Regions from separate parts of the Clostridium sp. LIBA-8553 genome, predicted to be linked through region 1. Evidence: a T-box and tRNA genes for the amino acid it is inferred to sense, from the RefSeq annotation. Region 1 holds a T-box; the other holds one or more tRNA genes.
The links. A T-box is a leader RNA that pairs with one kind of tRNA and senses whether it is charged. The one in region 1 lies ahead of trpS (tryptophan--tRNA ligase), so its partner is inferred to be a tRNA-Trp.
Positions count from the first base shown of each region.

Region 2: it encodes a tRNA-Trp, which carries the amino acid that the T-box ahead of trpS (tryptophan--tRNA ligase) is inferred to sense. The anticodon was not compared.

Region 1 covers NZ_CM173489.1:936,141-940,576, forward strand. The annotation lists gene AC2JAQ_RS03980 (hypothetical protein) at 1-109, shown strand, start outside; gene fliB (flagellin lysine-N-methylase) at 198-1,448, shown strand; T-box leader at 1,834-2,079, shown strand; gene trpS (tryptophan--tRNA ligase) at 2,283-3,308, shown strand; gene AC2JAQ_RS03995 (hypothetical protein) at 3,442-3,969, opposite strand.
Region 2 covers NZ_CM173489.1:2,937,703-2,942,138, forward strand. The annotation lists gene AC2JAQ_RS13110 (AAA family ATPase) at 1-60, opposite strand, end outside; gene AC2JAQ_RS13115 (metallophosphoesterase family protein) at 50-1,195, opposite strand; gene AC2JAQ_RS13120 (alpha/beta-type small acid-soluble spore protein) at 1,482-1,664, opposite strand; tRNA gene AC2JAQ_RS13125 (tRNA-Trp) at 1,897-1,972, opposite strand; tRNA gene AC2JAQ_RS13130 (tRNA-Trp) at 2,001-2,076, opposite strand; gene AC2JAQ_RS13135 (CBS domain-containing protein) at 2,290-2,910, opposite strand; gene tsaE (tRNA (adenosine(37)-N6)-threonylcarbamoyltransferase complex ATPase subunit type 1 TsaE) at 3,210-3,674, shown strand; gene tsaB (tRNA (adenosine(37)-N6)-threonylcarbamoyltransferase complex dimerization subunit type 1 TsaB) at 3,668-4,372, shown strand; gene rimI (ribosomal protein S18-alanine N-acetyltransferase) at 4,372-4,436, shown strand, end outside.

The DNA of each region.
Region 1 (4,436 bases):
ACAAATTCTTAAGGGGTTTCCACATCCATCAGGTGCAAATGTTAATAGAATACCTCAATTAAATGAAAACAAAGACAGAATGATTAAAGAAATCAGAGAGTTTTTCTAGAGAAAGATAATTAATTTTTAAGATATATAGAATCCTATGGTAAAATAATTAGGTGAATTAAAGTATTTTATTGAGAAGGAAGTATATGATGAAGAGTGTTAAAATGAGATATCCAATATATCTTAAAGAGTTTAAATGTATTGGGGGAGAATGTGAAGATAGCTGTTGTATAGGATGGGATGTTGATATTGATAAGTTTACTTTTGAGCAATATAAAGGAATTCAAGATGATGAAATGAAAAATATGCTTGAAAGTAATCTTATTAAAAATAAGAACCATCAATGTGATGAAATTGATTTTGCAAAAGTTAAGTTAGGAGAAACTAAGAGATGTCCTTTCTTAAATTGTGAGAATTATTGTGTTATCCATGCCAATCTTGGTGAAGAATATCTTTCAAATGTTTGTACATCTTTTCCTAGGGTAACTAATAAAATTGATGGAATTTATGAAATGTCACTTGCTGTAGCTTGTCCTGAGGCAGCTAGAATTCTTTTACTTAAAAAAGAAGGTATTGATTTTTCAGAAGGTGATGAAACTTTAGGAAAACATATAATATCAAGTGAGGTTAATACTGAACTTGGTGAAGGAGAGTGGCTTCCTGTAGAGTTTATTAAAGAAATTAGAGAAGTAAGTATAAAGATAATAAAAAATAGAAAGTTTTCATTAGATAAGAGACTTTACATATTGGGCGAATTTATAAATAGTTTAGAAGATGAATATGAATATAATTATGATAATGTATTAAATTTCATAAAGGAATATGACATAAATAATGTCCAAGACCCATATAAAGAAAATCCTATGAATTATATTATTCAAGTTGATTTCTTTAAGAAGCTACTTACTATGCTGCGTGTAGAAAAAGATGTTGATAGCGAAAGATTTAAGGAATATTCAAGAGAAGTTAGGGAAGGACTTAATCTTAATGAGGAAAACTATTTAGCTAAAAATGCTCAAATGTATATAAAAGCTTTTGAAGATTATGAGAAAGAGTTTTTAGATGAAAATAGCTATATATTTGAAAATTATATTGTTAATTTTATTTATAGCAATCTATTCCCATTTTGTGAGATAGAATCTATATTTGATAGTTATATAATGCTACTTATAAGATATACCTTTATGAGATTTTATTTAGTTGGAATGTATTTATATAATGCAAATAGAGAAGGAAATGATGATAATAAAGCACTTTCAAAAGAGGAAGTGGTTAGATTTATACAATGTTTCTCAAAGGTTGTGGAACATCATAAGACTTACTTAGTTGACTTATTAAATTACATAAAAGAACATGATTTTAATAACTTAGAGTTTGTAAAAACATTATTGCCAAAATAGCATTTCATATTTGATTTAGGTTCTGTTTTAAACTGGTGTTGATTTTTTTATATAGAGTATAAGGATTGTATTATCTACGTAATAATAGCAATACTTAGTGGAATTAAGCTAGCTCTGAATAAATAGTTAAGAAGCCACATTTACCTGAGGTAGAGCTTTAATTTAAAATATCTATTATTTTGTGGAGGTAAAAATGGCAACAAAACCTAAAATAAAAATTCAATATAATGAAGAATTAAAAAAATAGGTCTTTAATCTAAATTTTACTTATAATTTTTTAGAAAATGGTAGCTTTTTATAATATATTTTATAATAATTTCTATGTTTTTATATAAAATATATAATGAACTGTTTTTACACATAAATAAAAAAGTGATATATTATAATAAATCCTTTGATAAGGAGTAGTAATTAAATTTAGCTTCAATAAAGAGAGTTAGGGGTGGTGGAATCCTAGCAAGAAGAGATTTAATGAATGGACCTTTGAGGAACAAAGAGAAATCTTATTTTGAGAGTATCGGAGTGGTGTGCCGCACCTTACAGCGGATAGAGTATAATAGTACTTGAAGTTGAGAGGCATATTTTTATATGCAAGTTAGGTGGCAACGCGGAAGTTATCTCCGTCCTATTTATTTAGGACGGAGTTTTTTTATTTTAATAGAGGCTATATTTTAAGTAAATGTTGATTTTTAGATAAGACTTTATATCTAGTTACTTATTAAGGTGGCTTTATGGATTTATCTAAAAATTAATACGAATTTTAGAACAGAGAATAAGTAGAATTAAATATATTTAAATTATAGAAGCAATTTAAAAGATTAGGAGGAGAAATTTATGAAAAAAGAAATAATTTTAACAGGAGATAGACCAACAGGAAAATTACACATAGGACATTATGTTGGTTCTTTGATTAATAGAGTACAATTACAAAATAGTGGAGAATATGAAAGTTATATAATGATTGCAGACCAACAAGCGTTAACAGATAATGCTAGAAATCCAGAAAAAATAAGAAAAAGCTTAACTGAGGTTGCTTTAGATTATTTAGCCGTTGGAATAGATCCAAGTAAATCCACTATATTCGTTCAATCTCAAATTCCAGAGTTAAATGAATTAACTATGCATTATTTAAATTTAGTAACAGTTGCAAGGTTAGAAAGAAATCCAACAGTTAAGAATGAAATAAAAGAGAAAAACTTTAACATGAGCATACCATCAGGGTTTTTAATTTATCCTGTAAGTCAAGCTGCTGATATAACAGCATTTAAAGCTACTGTAGTTCCTGCTGGTGAAGATCAATTACCTATGATTGAGCAGACAAGAGAAATAGTGAGAAGTTTTAATTCAATATATGAAAAAGAGGTATTAGTTGAACCAAGAGTTATCTTACCAAAGGCAGGTTTAGGAAGACTACCTGGTATAGATGGAAATGCTAAGATGAGTAAATCTTTAAATAACGCAATATATTTATCTGATGAGCCAGAAGTTATAAAGAAAAAAGTTATGTCAATGTACACAGATCCTAATCATATTAGAGTTGAGGATCCAGGAAAAGTTGAAAACAACACTGTGTTTACTTATTTAGATGCTTTTGCACAAGACAAAACAAAGGTGGAAGAAATGAAGGAGCACTATAGAAGAGGTGGTTTAGGTGATGTTAAAGTAAAAAAATACTTAAATGAAGTACTACAAGCAGAATTAGAGCCTATAAGAGAAAGAAGAAAAGAATATGAGAAAAATATTGATTATGTATATGAAATCTTAAAAAGTGGTAGTGAAAATGCAAGAGAAAAAGCAAGTAATACTCTTTATGAAGTTAGAGAAGCTATAGGAATAAATTACTTCAATAATTTATTATAGAAATTAGTACATTAATAGACCTCTTTAGGTCTATTTTTTTATAGTTTATCATTACTTCTATTTGGAGCAATAGAGATAAAGAGAGGAATAAGACGTGTACTTAAAAGAGTTAAGTATTAGATTTAATGAAATTCTAACACGCAAATATATTTATATCTTGTCTATCTTTTATAAAACTTTTTAAAAGGAAGTATGTTTCTTCTGAAACTTTTGCTTTTATGGATACATTATGAGCAAAGGTCACTTCTTCTATTAAATCATTACTTTCCTCAATTAAACCTTTTATTGCTTCATATGAACTATAAGAAGCTTCTATAAATATAGAAAGTTTTTCTTTTTCCTCTTCTATAATTGTTTCATCTCTATAGTTTGCTCTACAAGTACTATCATCTTTTGTTTCTAAAACATATACTCTAAGTTTATTACTTCTAGGAAACTCAATTTTTTCTATGCTTCTTAAAAGCTTTTTTAATTCTTCTCTTGAAAGATCTAGAAATTCTCTTTTTTCATATCCATCTTCATAAACATTAAAGGTGTTTTCAAGTTTTTCAATAACAACCTTTCTATTCTTCTTATAGGATCTTATATCTAAACAATTATAAGGTTTTAATTCGTTTAATTTTCTTAAGGAGTCAAAAGTGAAATTATCGATTGTAAACATAAATTTTCACCTGCTTTCAGAATCATTTTCTTAAAGTATAGCATTTTTTTGTTTACGCTAGAATAATTTAGCTTATTGGATTTATTTATACATATTATAAAATTTTATAATATGTGTATAAGTAAAACTAAAAATAGTAAAATCAAAGTTATAATTAAATTTAAAGAATAATAACTTTATTTTTATTTGGAGAAACTATGCTTTCACAAGCATGAGTTCTTAAATAAACAGTTGAATTAAATTTAATATTATATGCATAGTAAAAATAAAGAATAACAGAGAACCATAAAGCAAAATACTAATATATCCATAGTAAGAGTCCTTTCATTAAAATTTAAATAGTTTAAATTAATATTTAGGAGTAGAAATTTTTAGATATTTTGATAGAATTAAATAAATGCTTTATTATAAAATAATATTTATATGGTTAAACGTAAAAAGTATATTATTTTATTATATGAAAGAGA
Region 2 (4,436 bases), 1.6 Mb from region 1:
TTCTATTTCTTTATTTTCTAGTTTTCCAAAGGATTTCGCATTTATTTTTTTAATTATCATTTAAATTCACTTCTCCATTTAAAAGACTTTCCATACCAACTCTAAAAGCTATATCAAGTATTTCCTCATCCTCTTTTCCAGCTTCAAAAGCATCCTTCATTAAAGAACAAAAAATACCTTTAATTGAATATTCATTACTAAGCTCATCCATATCTATTTTAATTCTAGTAGAGTTTTCGATTTTACAATAAAAGAATTTTTCTCTAATTAAATTTTCTAATAAATCAGTATCAATTTTAAAATGCTCATCTATATTTCCTTTTAATATGACTTTGAATAAATTTTTTATTCTTGATTCCTTTGAAAAAGCACTTAATATTCTTTCAATTATTTCTTCCTTAGTCTCACATCCAGATACATCAACTTCTCTTACAAAATATTCTCTTTTATTCATTTTTACAAAATTTAAATCTACTGCTCCTAAAGTTACATTCCCTAATATTATTCCTCTGTCTCCAACTTCATCAAACCCTCTTCCCTCTGGACAACCTGGATATGCATAATAAGTTTTACCAATTTTCTTTATTCCTGAAAACTTATGAATGTGACCTAAGGCTATATAATCCATATTACTAGCTTCTATTTCTTTAAATAATAAAGGATTATATTCTCCACTTTCATTATTTCCTAACTCCCCATGTAGAAGCATAATTTTTATTAAATTCTTGTCCTCTTCCTGAACTTTAAAATTTTTAAGTTGTGATTCTCTAATATATTTATCATTAAATGATGCTCCATATATTACTGTATCTAATTCTGATATTTCTACTCTTTCCATTTGATTATTAAATATATAAACATTGTTTCCCCAATTAATCATATTATAAAAAGATTTTTTATTATAAGGATCGTGGTTTCCCGCCGCAATAAATACTTTTATATTATGTCTATTAAGTTTATCCATCTGATCTTTTATAAAAATAAGAGTACTCTTTTCTAAAGTATCATTGTCAAAAAGGTCTCCAGCTAAAAGAATTAAATCAACTTTTTCATCAATTCCTTTATTTATTATTTTACTAAAATTTTCTCTTAATTCTGCTCTTCTCATTACACCTATTTCTTTTGGTAATTCCTTAAAAGGAGTATCAAAATGAATATCACTACAATGTAATATTTTTACCTTTTTCAACAGCATGACACCTCACTTATTCCAATTTATTCTAATTTTATCATAGAGAATACCAAAAAAAAAGACTATCTAGAGGATGTTGCATCCTCTAGATAGCTTTTTTGCGGTAGAAGTTTAAGCTTCATGTTTTGGTGGTTTACCTTCCATAACACTTCCTCCTGCTATATCTTCAGAATCACTATGTAGGTTTTCTTCAATGGTCGTTTCTGCGGTTGTTTCTGCAATGCCCATATCTATTACCTCCTACTTTCCAATGAATCTTTTGTTTAGTTTAGTACTAGCGAAAGGGTCATTATTTTAACTGACTTTCATAAGCTTCTACCATTCTTTTTACCATTTCGCCGCCTACGGAACCACATTGTCTTGAACTTAGGTCTCCATTATAATCTGAGAATGGTACACCTAATTCTCTAGCTACCTCAGTCTTGAATTTACTTAATCCATTTTTTGCTTCTGGAACTAATGATGTTGACATTTCTAATTCCTCCTTTGGCTTTGGTAATTTGTAAGCTTGAAATTTGTTTATCTCTTGCTTACACTATTATATTAACCAGAATACAGATTATAAACCTATGAAATCTAAGGATTTTTTTCCATAAAATTCTTATAAAAATAAATTTAATCATAATAGAAACATCGTTATACTGAACTTTATTAAAATTAATTTTAAGCAAAAAAAAAATCAGTAAATTAATTTACTGATTTTCTGGCAGGGGCAGTAGGACTTGAACCCACAACCAATGGTTTTGGAGACCACTACTCTACCAATTGAGCCATACCCCTATAATATTATGTTATAAATTGTGTTAATTGGCAGGGGCAGTAGGACTCGAACCCACAACCAATGGTTTTGGAGACCACTACTCTACCAATTGAGCCATACCCCTGAACACAGAATTTATTATATATTAAAATTAAACTTAACGCAAGAGTTTTTTATGTAATTTTTTATTTTTAATAAAAAATACATTTTAATACATTAATAAAATAGCCTTCTATTTGCTAATAAAAGTAAAGTATATTCTATTTTAAATCTTATAAACAACCACCTACTAAAACTCTTCTAAAATATACTTTACTCTCTATTTTCAACTATTTTATTATGCTAATTTAAATCCTGAATCTTTTAATTTCTTCTTAATATTTTCAATGTCTCCATTCTTAATTCTAACTATAACTTCTTTAACCTCAGTTAAACTTTTTGTATCTACGATAACTACACTTAATATATCTCCCTCTTCTTGAGATATTATTTTAGTCATTTTTGATAATTGTCCTGGAACATCATATGTTCTTATAACTATTCTTTCTCCCTTATTAAGTCCAAAAGCATTGTTAAATTCTTTAAAAACTGCCTTATGAGTTAATATTCCCTTAAAATTATCAAATTCATCTACAACAGCAACAAAAGAAATTCTCATTTTTTCTAACATAGCTACTGCCTTTTCTATATGCTCTTCCTTACTTATTATAGGAATTTCTGTTTTAAAAATTTCTCCTACACTAACATTATTTAACAACTCTTCTTTGCCTAAATTACTTTTAAAGTAATGCTCATATATGCAGCTTTTAGAAACTGCTCCCCTAAATTTATTGCCATCTACTACAGGAATTGATAAAAAATTATTATCATCCATAATTTTCAATGCATCTTTAAGTCTAGTTTTAGAATTAACTAAATCAAGATTGTCCTTATTTGTCATAACAGCTTTTACTAACATACAAATCCCCCCAATTCCTAAATTCACATACTTTATAATAATATTATACTATTATCCTATTCCTTAGTTATCTAATTACATTAAATTTACTAAAGTATTAATTAAAGAGTCTTTTGCCCTTTAAAGGTTAATATTATAATAATTTTATGGATGTATGTTTTATTAAATCTCATAGAAAATTTAGCTTATTTAGAGTACATAATAAAACTTAAAATATCTTATTAAATCTAGCATCTCTTTTCTTTTTCTTTAAATTTGGATAGAATGATTACAGAGTGTTAATTTGAAAGGAGTTCTTTATGGAATTTATAGTAGATAGTGTAGATAAAACTATGCATATTGGAAGACAACTCGGTTCTCTTGTAAATAAAGGGGATATTCTTTGTTTAACTGGAGACTTAGGAACTGGCAAAACTCATATGAGCAAAGGAATTGCAGAAGGATTAGGAATTGACGAACACATAACTAGTCCAACTTTTAATATAGTTAATGAATATCACAGCGGAAGACTAACTCTTTACCATTTTGATGTTTATAGAGTTAATGATCCTGATGAAATTGAAGCAATAGGTTTTGATGAATATATCTTTGGTGATGGTGTAAGCTTAATCGAATGGGCTAACTATATAGAAGAACTTATACCAGAAGAATATATACATATTAAAATTGAAAAATTACCTGATATGGGTGAGAACTTTAGAAAAATAACTATTGACGGTTATGGAAATAGATATAATTACATAAAGGAGATAAAAGAATGTTAGTATTAGCCATTGACTCTTCTTCTAGCACTGCTACATGTGCCTTAGTAAATGAAAAGGGAGTTCTAGGAGAAATAAACTTAAATGATAAAAAACAACACTCCGTTTTATTAATGGATTTAATAGATGATTTACTTAAATATAACAACTTAAAAATCAAAGATTTAGATGGGTTTGCTATTAGCGAAGGACCTGGTTCATTTACTGGTCTTAGAATAGGAATGGCAACTGTTAAAGGGTTAAGCTTTGGAAGTAAAAAGCCTTCTGTTTGTATTTCCTCACTTGATGCCTTAGCTTATAACATATCAGGCTTTAAAGGAATAATATGTCCAATTATAGATGCACTTAGAGGAAATGTATACTCTTCTCTTTATAGAAAAGAAGAAGATAAACTTACTTCTCTTAGTGAAAAAGAATGTATCTCTTTAAACGATTTAGTTGAAAAAATCAAAGAAAGAAATGAAGATGTTATCTTTGTTGGAGATGGAATAACTAAACATAAAAATTTCTTAAAAGAAGCTCTTCCTAACTGCTCTTTCGCACCAAATCATTCAGCTTACCCAAGAGCGGCATCAGTTGGTGAGTTAGGATTAAAATTATTAGAAAATGGAATTTCTCATGATTTAAATACATACGCTCCAGTTTATTTAAGAAAGTCTCAAGCTGAAAGAGAATATGAAGAAAGAATGAGATTAAAATAATGAGTTCATATAAAATAGAACCTATGAACGCTTCTCATGTAGAAGGTATTTTTGAAGTAAGTAA